Regions from separate parts of the Ferrimonas gelatinilytica genome, predicted to be linked through region 1. Evidence: predicted binding sites of a transcription regulator. Region 1 holds the regulator's gene; the other holds the start of a gene.

Region 1 (7,222 bases):
TTCAACGGTGGCGCCGGTTTCTGCTTCCAGCTTCTCCAGACGCAGGGTTTGGCCTTCGGCAACACGATGCTGCTTACCGCCACTTTGGAAAACCGCGTACATAATAACTCCGCTACTTCACACGCTGAAACCCGCTCATTTGTTGGGGGCCAGGGTGTGGCTAAAACTGTTTGACAATGGGCGCGCATTCTAAGGCATGGACGATAATCAGGCAAGTCCCCCTTGGAAAAAGATCGAAAAAAGGATCGGTCACTCTCCATAAGGGCGTGAAAGGCACTGGTCGTACCCCACATTTACGGTAGAATGACAGGCCGCAAAGCCATTAAAGTAGTAAGCTTTCGCCGCTACGAGCCAGATTTCGGAACCCAAGAATGGACCTGAATGCCATCCGCGCCCTGGCCGACGACGACATGACGTCGGTCAACCAAATGATTTTTGATCAGCTCCACTCTGACGTGGCCCTGATCAACCAGTTGTCATTTTATATCATCAATGGCGGTGGTAAACGCCTTCGTCCACTTTTGGCTGTTCTCGCCGCCCGCGCGGTGGATTATCAGGGCGATGCCCATGTCAAACTGGCCGCCATCATCGAGTTTATCCACACGGCCACCCTGCTGCATGACGACGTCGTTGACGAGTCCACCATGCGCCGGGGACGGGAAACCGCCAATGCCCTGTTTGGCAACCAGGCCAGCGTGCTGGTGGGGGACTTCCTCTACACCCGCTCGTTCCAGATGATGACGGAGCTCAAAAGCCTCAAGGTGTTGGAAGACCTCGCCGATGCCACCAACGTCCTGGCAGAGGGTGAGGTGCTGCAGCTGATGAACTGCAACGACGCCGACACCAGTGAAGAGAGCTACATGCAGGTGATCTACTGCAAGACCGCCCGCCTGTTCGAAGCTGCCACCCACCTGGCAGCGGTGTTGGCTGAGCGGGACGACGCCACCTGTCAGGCGATGTCAGACTATGGCCGCTACCTGGGTACCGCCTTCCAACTGGTGGATGACGTGCTGGATTACACCGCAGACGCCGAGGAACTGGGCAAGAACCTGGGGGATGACCTGGCCGAAGGGAAGCCGACCTTGCCGCTTATCCACGCCATCGCCCATGCGGATGCGGAAGAGAGCCAGCGGATCCGCAACGCCATCGAAAACGGTGGCTGCGACGAGGTGGATGCCGTGGTCGCCACCCTCAACCGGACCGGCTCCCTGGAGTACACCATGCAGCGGGCGGTTGAGGAGGCCCAAAAGGCGATCGCCGCCCTGGCCATTCTCCCGGATACCCCCCACAAAGCCGCACTGGAAGGCCTGGCCCGCATTGCGGTTGAGCGCAGCAGCTAACTCCGTCAGTACAGCCTGGCTGTATTAACAAGCCCAGCTTGGGCGCTCTCAACGCATAAAAAAAGCGCCCCGATGGGCGCTTTTTTAACGGTATCCGGCATTAGCCGTTAACGAAACTCTCACCCTTCGCAATGTCACCGGTGAGGGTTTCCAACATGCCATCCAGGGCTCCCTTCTCGAAATCGCTCAGGTCGCCGTAAGGCAGGATCTGCTCAACGCCATTCTTACCCAGACGGACCGGCTGAGCGAAGAAACGGGCGTGCTCACCGTCACCCTCGACGTAGGCGCACTCGATGACGTTCTCTTCACCCTGCAGGCCGCGAACCACGGAGAGGCCAAAGCGACATGCCGCCTGAGCCATGGAGAGGGTCGCAGAACCGGCACCCGCTTTGGCTTCTACCACTTCGGTACCCGCGTTCTGGATGCGGTGGGTCAGAGCTGCGATCTCATCGTCGCTGAACGTCACGCCTTCCACCTGAGACAGCAGAGGCAGAATGGTGACACCACTGTGGCCACCGATCACATTGATCTTCACCTGAGCCGGATCCAGGCCTTTGGCCTCGGCGATGAAGGTTTCGGACCGGATCACATCCAGGGTCGTGACGCCGAACAGTTTGCTCTTGTCGTAAACACCGGCGTTTTTCAGGACTTCCGCAGCGATCGCGACCGTGGTGTTGACCGGGTTGGTGATCACACCGATACAGGCGGTGGGGGCCGCCTCGGCCACTTTGCCCACCAGGTTACGGATAATGCCCGCATTCACATTGAACAGGTCCGCCCGATCCATCCCCGGCTTACGCGCCACACCGGCAGAGATCAGCACCAGATCGGCACCTTCGAGGGCTGGGGTCGGGTCATCGCCGGCAAAACCCACGGCTTCGACTGCGGTCGGGATATGGCTGATGTCTGCGGCCACCCCCGGAGTGACTGGCGCAATGTCATACAAGGCCAGCTTGCTGCCTGCAGGCAGGTTGAGCTTCAACAACAGGGCCAAGGCCTGGCCGATCCCGCCAGCGGCGCCAAGAACTGCAACTTTCATGATTTATCTCCAACTTTCCCTGAACGCGTGAGCTTAGTCACGGCGACAAATTCGCGCCCACAATAACCAAACCCGCTGCTGATGGCAACGCTACCGGTGGTGCCGCCCCGACCCACCAGCCCCAACCGCCTGGACAGATAAATCACCACCTCATGGGCTGAATTTTTATGCTTAAAATGTGAATCACACTTGCTTTTTAAGCGCGTTCTATACAAAGTTGGCGCCATCATCCGTGATGCAGTGTTTGAATTAATTGATGAGAAACAGCAGTCAACAAGAAGAACTGGTCCGCGCCTTCAAGTCGTTACTCAAAGAGGAACGCTTTGGCTCCCAGGGGGAGATCGTCACCGCGCTCCAGGCGGCAGGCTTTTCCAGCATCAACCAGTCGAAGGTCTCCCGCATGCTCAGCAAATTTGGTGCAGTGCGAACTCGAAATGCCAAGCAGGAGATGGTGTACTGCCTCCCTGCCGAACTCGGGGTACCCACCGCCAATGCCCAGCTACGCAACCTGGTGCTGGACGTGGACCACAACGGCTCCATGATCGTCGTTCGAACCAGTCCCGGGGCCGCCCAGCTGATCGCACGCCTGCTTGACTCCATGGGCAAGGCGGAAGGGATCCTGGGGACCATCGCCGGCGACGACACCATCTTTATCGCCCCCTCTGCGACCGATAACCTGGGTGAGACCCTGGCCATGGTCAAGGAGCTGTTCAATTACGCCGACTGAGTCGCACGATAGGCGGCGCCAAGCTTAAGCCACCGAGGTATACTCGGTGGCATCCATGCGTTGCTTATCATCCCGTTATGAATCAAACCGTACTCCTTGTTTTTCTCTGCTTCGCCGGCGTCCTCCTGGCCTACGTGGCCTACCTGGCCCGTAAACACCGCCGTCAGCTGGAGCAGGACAACGCCAACGCCAAACAGGCGCTGGCCGAGATCCTGGCGACACGTCGTGACTCCTATCCGCATTTGAGCCCTGAACTTCTGCAGCGCCAATCCCTGCGTGACTCCCTGCATCAAGGGCTCCGGGACGCCTTCGGCCAGGGGTTTCTGGCCAACACCCGCTCACAGCAGGATCTCACGCCCATCCGCACACAACAGCAGCGCGACACCGATGCCCTGATGACGGATCTCGGCACCATCCTCGAAGCCGGATCGGAAAAGATCGATGGGTGGGCGCTCTACGAAGCCCTGCTGGGCCAGGCATTTCAACTTGGGGGCTACGCCTACTGGCGCCTACGTGGGAACAACAAGCAGGCAGAGAAGGGCCTGAAAAGCCTGCAAGCTCAGCGCCAGCAGTGGCTGGAGCAAACCCGCAAACAGGCCTGAGCCGATTCGCTTTCGCCCGGAGTAACCCACATGAGCGTCATCCGGTTAAAAAAATTGGAGTTTTACGTCCCCAGTGAGGATAGGGAGCGCGTACTGGCCGCCCTGTTCGCCGCCGGAGCCGGGCAAGTTGGCCACTACGACCAGTGTTGTTGGTTCAGCGAGGGAACGGGGCAGTTTCGTCCCCTGCCCCAGAGCCGGCCCCACGTGGGCGAGGTTGGCACGCTGCACCGCCTGTCAGAGAGCAAGGTGGAGTTGGTGTTCGAGGCCGCGAAGCAGTCTGCGATTGTAGGGGCGCTCAAAGCGGCCCACCCTTATGAAACCCCTGCCTACCAGATCCTGACCGTAGAGCTGTAAGACTCTTCCCATTACGGGTCCCTCAACCCACAGCCAGTGCCTTTCTCGGCTGGTGCTGGCTCTCCTGGTGCAACAGGCGCTCAAACTCTTCGGCAGTCACAGCGGGACTGTAGAGGTAGCCCTGACCAAAATGACACCCCCGTTGACGCAGGAACTGCGCCTGCCAGTCGTGCTCTATCCCCTCCGCCACCACCTCAAGCCCCAGCGCCCTGGCCATCGCCAGGATCGCTTCAACCAGACTCCGGTCGGGCGCACTGGTATCCAGCTTGTTCAGGAACACTTTGTCGATCTTGAGCTTACTGAAGGGGAACCGCTGCAGGTAGCCCAGTGCTGAGTACCCGGTACCGAAGTCATCTATGGCCAGACCCACTCCGTGGGCCACCCAAGGTTGCAGCGTCGCGCTCAGATCCTTGTGGTTGTCCAGCAGCAGGCTTTCGGTCACCTCAATGGTCAGGCACTTGGCCGGCAAGCCGGTGCGGTCCAGTGTTTCCAGTACCCGCTGGCAAAGCGCCTCACCATGGCGAAACTGGATGCTGGAAACATTGACCGCGATCTGCAGCGGCGACAGCGCCTGCCAGCGAGCGGCCTGGCTGCAGGCCTGGGCCAGTACCTGATCACCCAGTTTATGGATCAGGCCGTTGCGCTCCGCCAGGGGGATAAACTCCGCCGGCGAGATCCAGCCCAGTTCCGGGTCTCTCCATCGCACCAGGGCCTCCGCCCCAACGATCCGTCCCGTGTTGAGTGCCAGGATTGGCTGGTAGTTCACCGAAAGTTGCCGTTCCTCCAGCGCCTGGCGCAGCTTACTGTCTAGCAGCACTTGCCGCTGGGCGAAGTGATCCATGCTGGCATCATAGAAACTGAACCCGTTGCGCCCCTGCTCCTTCGCCCGGTAAAGCGCGGCGTCCGCTCTTTGGATCAGGGTATTGCCCTCGACACCGTCCTCCGGATAGAGGGCCATGCCGATGCTGACAGAGGCGTACACCCGCCCCCCCTCCAGGTCAAAGGGCGCTTCGAAAAGACGCAGGATCCGCGCCGCCTGTGCCCTGGCCACATCCCTATCCGCCAACTGCCCCTGGATCACCAGGAACTCATCACCGCCGAACCGGGCCACCATGCCCTGACCATCGGCCCCCTCTCCCAGGCGCCGTGCACTCTGCACCAGCAGTTGGTCGCCGTAATGGTGTCCCTGACTGTCATTGATGTGCTTGAAGTTATCCAGGTCAATGAACATCAGCAGCACCTGCTCCCCCTGCCCCGCCGCCTGGGCTTTGGCCACCCACTGCGCCAGCGCTTCCTGGCCCGCTTTGCGATTGGGCAGGCCGGTCAGGGTATCGTGACTGGCCTGGTAGGCCAGCAACTTCTCTGACCTTTGGCGTTTCTCCACCTCCTGCAGTAGCTGCTGATTTTTATCCGCCAGACTGCGCTGCTGTCGTGCCGCCAGTCCCACCTTGGTCTGCAACACCAGGTTTCGGCTGTTCATCCGCAGCATGAAGAAGAAACCCAACACCACGGGAAAAGCCAACAACGAGAGGGCTGCCACGAACCAGCTCGAGGTAAAGAAATCCTGGTTGGCCAGGGGCAGGAACCAGCCCTGGATAGCGAAGCCGGGCACCGCAAGAGGCAGGGTATGGGCGATGTTGCGGGGGTCATCAAAGGCCCGTGAAGAGGAAAAGGCATCCCAGGCTAGGAGGGCCCCTTCCGGCGTCTTCAATTGGAGTCGACTGGCTTGCTCCGGTTGCTCCTGGCTGGACAACACCTGGGTGATCTGTGCCCGGTTCAGCTTGGCCACCAGGATCGCCTGGGGTTGGTCATGACGAAATACCGTGGCCAACTGAAGCAGAACCAGCTTACCGCCATCGCGGCGGGCGATGATCCGATGACGCTCCCCCGCGTGGTACATCGCCGAGAGTGGCAGCTCCTCCAGTATCGCGCCGGCCGGATCGGTGTCCGCCAGGACACGGGCGCGGAAATCCATCATCACCAGGCGTTCAAAAACCGGCTTGCCCTCCTTTTCAAAGCGCTGCTGGTTCTGTCGCAACAGCTGCGCCATCTGATACTTGCTGGCCCCCAGACCGTACGTCATCGACATCCCCAACGCCCGGTTGTCAAAGTAGGTGTGGACCACACTGTCTTCCGTCAGCGCCTTGAGCCGGGCCTGGCTGTTGGAGAGGAAATAGTTCATCTCCCGCGCATAGTTGGAAACCCTCAGCGTCAGCTCATTGTCCTGGTATTCACTCAGCTGACTCTGCCCCTCCCGGGCCACCAGAAGCAGCAGGAGCAGGTAGGCGATCAACACCGCGCCGGCAAGAATGAAGGCGAGGCTGTGGGGGTGGAGCCACTTACATCTGGCCATGGTTCAGGGCTGCGGGGGATCAAAAAAATCGGGGAAAAAGTACGGCATGCTGGGAAAGTGCTTGTTCACCAGCGCCATGTAGGTGCCGTCGGCCCGGATCTGCGCCAGGAACTCGTTAAACGCCTCGCGTAGCTGCGGCGATTCCCGGCGAAACACCACCCCCATCTCCTGGACTTCAGAGACCGGGCCGACCACCTTGATCTGCCCCGGCCACTTTTCCAACGCGATAACGATGTCCGGAACATCCAGTAGGGTGCTTTCCGCATCCTTGTTCAGGATGGCGGGCACCATCTCGTTGAGCTGGCGCTCCTGTTTGGGAAGGACCACCTCGGCGTCGGTCAGCTCCAACTGGTAGAGGCTGGGATCCAGGCAGGAGTTGCGCATCGCCAGTACGGTTCGCTGAGCCATCAGCTTTTTTACCGCCTCGATATCCGCTTTTACATCGCCACTGGGCACGATGGGCTGCATTGAGGAATCGCTGCGGGCCACCAACCACACCGCCGAGGGAAAGTAGGGGTCGGAGAAGTCCACCAGGGACTCACGCCAGGGCAGCAGCGTGACGCCGCTGGCCACAAGATCGCCCTCTACCGCCTGGGCCTCCCCAAGCACCACTTCACCCTCCGCATAAACGGCATGACGACCGGTTAACTGGCCAACCGCCGTGCGCCAACTCGCGGGAACGTAGCGATACTCCACGCCGAGATGACGGGCAAACGCCTGGATCAACTCCACGTCAAACCCTTGGGCCTGTTCACCATCGAGCGAACGGTAACTGGCGACGAAGTGGGCGTAGGGGATGCCGATATG
Region 2 (7,222 bases), on a different contig from region 1:
TCAGGTCATCACTGGCGCCACTGTGGTAACTGCGAGTCAACCGGTTGGGCTCACCTGAGCAGGAGCGTTGATGCATCGCCACCGCAGCCAGAGATTGGTTTTCCGCATCGCTGAGCAAGCGACGCATGTAGTGGGAATCGGCGCTGCCTTCCAGGCCGTGCACCAGCAACAAAAGGGGCGCGTTGTGGTCGGGCCGGCGCTGCCAATCCAGATCGATAAAATCCCCGTCTGTCAGCTCCAACCGCTGCCGGTTCAATGCCTGGGGATGGGAGGGCTTAGTGAGCACCGGCCAGATGGTTTGAAGGTGTGCGTTGCGCCACCAGCGCGATGGTCGAAATCCGGGTTTGATGGTCATAACAGCCGCTCGGGAGTCGGAATGCAATCTCAAGCGACTCACTTTACCCGCACCTCCCTGCTCTTGCCACTGGCACAGCCGATGAATATCGGCGCTGGTATTAGCATTTGAAAACTCGGAGCAAGAGGGGCCAGGAGGGACAGAGTTTACAGAGCCGCCACAATCTTTGTCAGGCAGGATATTCGAGGCAAAAAAATGCCCACAACAACAGGTTGCGGGCCGGTTTTTTTGGGTCTCATCTCAACGGCGCTAGCGGTTGATAAGACCAATTTTTGCAGGGAGGATGATGAGTCCGTAAGAGTAGACGCCTCGAAAAATAAAAAGTTCACCGGTCCGAGGAAAATTTTCACAGGCTATCCGGTGGACAGATAAGCGTCGGCATCACCGCTGGGTGCCTGGCTGGCAAAAGATCGCCGCTCACCGGGCCAACATGCTTGCTGGAGCCAAGGTTCGTCACGGCATAAGGGAGAAGTTCGAAACAAAAAAAAGCCCACAGTGACAGGCTGTGGGCGGGTTCTTGAGTCTCATCTCAACGGCGCTAGCGGTTGATAAGACCAATCTTTTTGCAGGGAGGATGATGAGTCCGTAATAGTAGACGCCCCGCGGGGGGAAAAGTTCGCGTCCCGTTGAAGGGGAGCAAAATAAAAAATGCATCACCCTGTTTTTAATAGTAAAAATTTTTGAAAAAATTATCGCCGTCTCGTCCAGAAGCCTGGCGTATGCGACACGACTGGCCTTTCATTGGCAGAATGAGGGCGCTACCCTAGCGGCGCAGCCTAATAAAGGAGTCATTATGAATCGCACATTGGAGCGTTACCCCATCGGCACACCAGGCCAACCTTGGGGCGATGCAGAACGAGCACAGTGGAGAGCACAGGCACAGATCCAGCGCAGTTACGCCGAGGAGGTGCTCACCAAGATCACCGCACTGGGCGACCGCTTTGACCTCTGCCAATATGGCGCACTCTCCTACGATCCTGATCGCTACCCTCTCTATGCCCTGCAAAGCCGCGACTGGCACCCTGACCGCCCCAAAGTGCTGATCACCGGTGGTGTTCACGGCTATGAAACCAGTGGCGTCCAGGGGGCCCTGGCGTTTATGGACCAAGTCGCCGAACGCTACGAGGACCAGATCGATCTGCTGGCTCTGCCCTGCATCAGTCCCTGGGGCTACGAAACGATTAACCGATGGAATCCCCTCTGTGTCGATCCCAATCGCAGCTTCATGGAGAACAGTCCCTCGGAGGAAGCCGCCGCAGCCATGGCCTATGTTGCGTCTCAAGGCGTGAATTTCCTTGCCCATCTGGACCTGCACGAAACTACCGACAGCGATAAAACCGAATTTCGGCCAGCCCTGATGGCTCGGGATGGCAAACCCTTCGATGCCGCCAGCGAGCATATACCCGACGGGTTCTACACCGTAGATGACAGTGATCGGGCTCAGCCCGCGTTTCAGCGCGCCATCATCGAAGCGGTCAGTGCTGTCACCCACATCGCCCCGGCAGACGAGAAGGGCGAGATCATCGGCGCGCCGGTGCAGCAAGAGGGGGTGATCCACTACCCGAAGAAGCAGCTGTTTCTCTGCGGCGGCATGACCGATGCCCCCTACGTCACCACCACCGAGGTTTACCCCGACAGCCCCAATGCCTCCCCGGCGCAATGCAATGCTGCCCAGGTCGCCGCCGTGGTGGGTGCCCTGGACTTCCTGCTGGCACGCTGAGCCGACGCGTTTCATGCGGGGCTCATCGGCTTACGATGAGCCCACCCAGCTGCTCACCTTTCCTCACCAACGCATACTTATACAAAAATACTGCATCGGAAAGCACCGAGTGCTTGACCGCCAACTCCTGCCTGTTATTATCCAGCCAAATCATTTGATATTCACTTTATAAGAATAAAAATTCATCGAGGACGTTGTACGATGACAGAACAGATCCTAGCTCCCGCGCCGCCCAAGGGGCTGAATACGACCCGGAACATCCTGCTGTTTGCCATCCCCTCCCTGCTGGGGCTGATCTTCTTCCTGGCACCTCTGACAGTCGATGGCCAGTTCACCTTTCCCCTGGCCCTGATGGCTAAGGGCCTTAAGGGGCTTCTGGGGGACGCCATCCTGCCGACGGTGACCTCCGTCATCTGTGCCACCGCGCTGATCTCCTGCCTGGCCACCCTGATCCAGCCGAAGTGGGTTTCAGGCTCAGCGCTGATGACCCGCCTGTTCGTGGTCACCAAGCCATGGTTGCTGATCCGGATTTTTGGGGCGGTCTTTACCCTGATGGCCCTCAACCAATGGGGCCCGGAGATCATCTGGAGCGGAGATACCGGTGGTCTAGTACTGAACGACCTTTTGCCGTCGCTCTTTGTCACCTTCTTCTTCGCCGGCCTGCTGCTGCCTCTGCTTCTGAACTTTGGCCTGCTTGAACTGCTTGGCACCCTCTTGAGCAAAGTGATGCGGCCCCTGTTCAGACTCCCGGGTCGCTCCGCTATCGACTGCCTCTCCTCCTGGCTCGGCGATGGCACCGTCGGGATCATGCTGACCTCCCAACAGTACGAAGAGAAAAAGTACACCGAGCGGGAGGCGGCTGTCGTTGCGACCATGTTCTCCATCGTCGGGATCTCCTTCTCACTGGTCGTACTGACCCAGGTGGGGCTGGAGAACTACTTCGTGCCCTTCTATGGCGCCATCTGTCTGTCCGGTGTGGTCGCCGCCATGGTGCTCCAGCATCTGCCGCCACTCTCCTACAAGAAAGACCGCTACATCGATGGCAGCACCCCCAACCGGGACGATGAGCTGGTGCCGGCAGGTATGTCCGCCAGTCAATATGGCTTCCAGCTGGCGCTGCAGCGGGTCAATAAGATCGACAACCTGGGCGGTGTCGCCAAGCAGGGGCTGCATAATGCTCTGGACATGGTTATCGGGATCCTGCCGGTCGTCATGGCGGTCGGTACCATCGGCCTGGTCATTGCCGAAGCCACGCCACTGTTCAGCTGGCTTGGTGCCCCCTTCGTCCCCGTTCTAGAGCTACTCCAGGTTCCCCTGGCGGATCAGGCGGCACAGGCAGTGATGGTGGGCTTTACCGATATGTATGTCCCCTCCATCCTGGTGACCGGGCTGGAAAGTGAGATGACCCGCTTCATCATCGCGGCCCTGTCCGTAACCCAGCTGATCTTCATGTCAGAGACCGGCTCCGTTATCCTGAGTTCCAAGCTGCCGTTGAACATCTTTGAACTGATGGCGATCTTTATCCTGCGGACGCTGATCACCCTCCCCATCATCGTGCTGGTGGCCCACTGGGTGTTCTGACACAAGGCTCTTCTCCCCAGAACGCACAACGCCACCCGAGTCGGGTGGCGTTTTTCTTACAAACCCTTGGTACTCATTCGCGACGCAACAGACCATCGGCTTCCGCCTTATCCAGCTTCTGCTCCAGCACCTCCCACAAGGGGGCGACTCCCCGGCCGATACGACGGTTGATCTGAAGCACCTGGTTCTTGCTGATGCCATGCTTTTGCCAGCTGTGCCCCCCTCCGTTGAGGTTCTGCATCAGCGGTGGAACCCGATCCATCGCCTTGGCAAACCTTGCATCTGCACTCTCTCCCGCCTCGAACTCCAGCCACAGCGCCAAATACTCCCGTTGTTGCTGCTCATCGGGCAACAAGGCCAACAAGCGGCGAACCCCCTGTTCCTCGGCCGCTTTGTTCTCTGGCGTCTCACTGGCGTAGATGATGGTGTCACCGGCATCAATCTCGCCCAGGTCATGGATCAGCAGCATCCGGATCACCCGGTCAATATCGACCGGCTCATTGGCATAATCCTTGAACATCAGTGCCGTCAGGCAAACGTGCCAACTGTGCTCGGCGGAGTTCTCGAAGCGGGTGAGGCCCACGGGGCGTGTCTGGCGATGAACATCTTTGAGCTTTTCAATCTCAACCATAAAGTCGAGGATCTGGCAGATCTGGCTGTGCATGACGGGCTCCTAAGGTTGGGCCCGCCATTCTAACCGTCCCGGGTCCGGGCCCGCGAGCGCAGTGGTCACTTAAAGCCGCAGGGGGGCGCAGTAATCAACGATAACCCCAGGGAGCCGGCGGCGCCTCCACCGGTTTGGTCAGGTCGAAATCAATGCGAAACTCCCGGGCATCCCGGGTGAGGTGGTAGGTGAAGCGGTCCGGATAGACCTGCATATGCCAGACGTTGCCATTGGACTGGGGGAACCCCAGGCGGGTGAAAAGATCCTTGGAATAGTCATCCGCAGGGAAACGCTGGTAATTCCCATAACCACGCTCCAGGGTATGGCCACCGTACATGGTGGACTCATCGTCACTGCCATCGGGCTGGCGGTGATCATGCTTGAGCAGGATACCGGCACCGGTCTGAGTCAGGATCCAGGTCCGAGAGGCATTCTCGCCAACATGGAAGGGGATCTGGATCTGGTCCTCCTCACACACCCGCACATGCATAACCAATCGCTGACTGGTGAAGCCATCCCCCTCACGGCCACCGGCGACGAGCTTGCCCTCGTAAGCTTTGCCACAGTGCGCCCGAAGCTGATCAAAGAAGGCCACCTGTTCCGGCACCTTGGTGGTAAATGCGGCCTGGGCCGAAAGGCTGAGCAGGCAGGCGCCCCCCAAAGACAGCAGTGTGAATTTATGCATTCTGTTCTCCTTTTTGCCACCGCACTATAGGAGGGAGCCAAGTGGGGAGGCAAACCGGGCCCACCAACCAAAACACTACCAGTGCGAACCTGAATAGGAGATCCATCCAAGTTTATGCTTACAGCGTGTCAATATGAGGCGCAGGGGCAATAAGCGCCAGCATAATTATGGATATACAACTTACACCATTAAAATCATACATTTAACAACAGAGCCCAGAAGATCACTCTGCTTAACCGGCGCCTCTGTGACGGGTAGCCATAAAAAACGGCCCCCAGGGAGGCCGTTGATCTGACAGAGTAGAGTTGGGCTTACAGTGCCGCTTCAAGCTCCGGCAACACGTCAAACAGGTCCGCCACCAAGCCGTAGTCGGCCACCTGGAAGATGGGTGCCTCCTCATCCTTGTTGATGGCGACGATCACCTTGGAGTCCTTCATTCCCGCCAGATGCTGAATGGCACCGGAGATCCCGACGGCAATGTAGAGTTGCGGCGCGACGACTTTACCGGTCTGTCCCACCTGCATGTCATTGGGCACGAAACCGGCGTCGACTGCGGCACGGGAAGCGCCGACGGCGGCGCCCAGCTTGTCGGCAATACCATCCAGCAGCTTAAAGTTCTCACCATTGGCCATGCCACGGCCACCGGAGATCACCACTGAGGCAGCCGTCAGCTCGGGACGGTCCGAAACGGCCAGCTTGTCTTCAATATGCGCACTGGTCGCGGCGTCATGGACGGCACCTATGCTGTCCTGCGGCGCGTTGCCCCCCTCGGCGGCCACGGCATCGAAGCCGGTACCCCGGACAGTGATCACCTTGACCGGATCCTCTGACTGAACGGTAGCGATAGCATTGCCGGCATAAATGGGACGAGTAAAGGTATCGGCGCTTTCCACGCTGATGATCTCGGAGATCTGGTTTACATCCAGCCCAGCGGCGACCCGCGGCGCAATGTTCTTACCTGTGGTCGTCGCCGCAAACAGGAGATGGCTGAAACCGGTACCCAGTTCCGTCACCAGGGCGGCCACGTTTTCCGCCAGTTGATGTTCATAGGCAACGTTATCCGCCACCAGAACTTTATCGACAGCCTCGATGCGGCTGGCCTGATCGGCAACCGCCTGACAGCCACTCCCCGCCACCAGTAGGGTGATCTCCTGACCGATCGCCTTGGCCGCGGCCAGGGTATTCAGCGTTACCGGCTTCAGCTCGCTGTTGTCATGCTCTGCAATAACCAAAGTGGTCATAACCTAATCCTTTTCGCTGTCGCCTCGCCGCCTGGGCACCGAGGCACAATTCCATAGTCAACCGGGCGCTTCACAGCACCTTGGCTTCGTTCTTCAGTTTATCTACCAACTGCGCCACACTGTCGACCTTGACGCCGGCCTGGCGTACTGGTGGGTTTTCTACCTTCAGTGTCTTCAGCTTGCAGGTCACCGCCACGCCAAGATCATCCGCGGTGACCACTTCGAGCGGTTTACGCTTGGCCTTCATGATGTTGGGCAAAGAGGCATAGCGGGGTTCATTCAGACGCAGATCCGTGGTGACCACGGCGGGCAACGACAGTTTCAGGGTTTGCAACCCGCCGTCGATCTCCCGGGTCACGATGGCGTGTTCGCCTTCGATCACCAACTCAGACGCGAAGGTGGCCTGGGGCAGGCCAGTCAGTGCAGCCAGCATCTGGCCGGTCTGGTTGTTATCGGAATCGATCGCCTGTTTACCCAGCAGCACCAGGCCGGGCTGCTCCTGCTCCACAACCTTGCTCAACAGCTTGGCGATGGTCAGTGGATCCATCGCCTCACTGACGTCGACCTGGATCGCTCTGTCGGCACCCAATGCCAAGGCGGTACGCAACTGCTCCTGACAGGCTTTATCACCAATGGAGACCACCACGATCTCATCGGCAACCCCCTTCTCCTTGAGTCGTACCGCCTCTTCGACGGCGATCTCACAAAAGGGGTTGATGGCCATCTTAGTGTTGGCCAGGTCCACATCGGAGTTATCGGATTTCACCCGAACCCGTACGTTGTAATCGATTACGCGTTTTACCGCGACCAGTACTTTCATCGCTTCTACCTGATTTGACTGAGCGTCCTGTGTGGCACAAGGGGTGCGCATCCTTGACGCAGGAAAGAGGATCCCATTGTGTGTATGACGCTTCACTTTGCCAATGACCAATTCGGCCAAAGCCACCGACACAACCGGCCAGCCAAGTTTACACCC

The links. The regulator ArgR, encoded in region 1, controls arginine synthesis, uptake and breakdown. The targets are predictions, from matches to a motif close to ANTGAATANNTATTCANT.
Region 2: ABD997_RS01335 (YjiH family protein) is a predicted target of ArgR. The motif match lies at 2,245-2,262, and genes of this name have one in related genera.

Annotation. Positions count from the first base shown of each region.
Region 1 covers NZ_BAABLF010000007.1:64,477-71,698, reverse strand. Annotated here, with positions in the region: gene rplU (50S ribosomal protein L21) at 1-102, opposite strand, end outside; gene ispB (octaprenyl diphosphate synthase) at 372-1,340, shown strand; gene mdh (malate dehydrogenase) at 1,441-2,379, opposite strand; gene argR (transcriptional regulator ArgR) at 2,636-3,106, shown strand; gene ABD997_RS07000 (hypothetical protein) at 3,184-3,708, shown strand; gene ABD997_RS06995 (YqfO family protein) at 3,739-4,062, shown strand; gene ABD997_RS06990 (putative bifunctional diguanylate cyclase/phosphodiesterase) at 4,085-6,415, opposite strand; gene ABD997_RS06985 (transporter substrate-binding domain-containing protein) at 6,419-7,222, opposite strand, start outside.
Region 2 covers NZ_BAABLF010000002.1:47,142-54,363, forward strand. Annotated here, with positions in the region: gene ABD997_RS01325 (hydrolase) at 1-349, opposite strand, end outside; gene ABD997_RS01330 (M14 family metallopeptidase) at 1,149-2,075, shown strand; gene ABD997_RS01335 (YjiH family protein) at 2,277-3,656, shown strand; gene ABD997_RS01340 (HD domain-containing protein) at 3,730-4,320, opposite strand; gene ABD997_RS01345 (hypothetical protein) at 4,415-5,005, opposite strand; gene ABD997_RS01350 (electron transfer flavoprotein subunit alpha/FixB family protein) at 5,317-6,246, opposite strand; gene ABD997_RS01355 (electron transfer flavoprotein subunit beta/FixA family protein) at 6,317-7,066, opposite strand.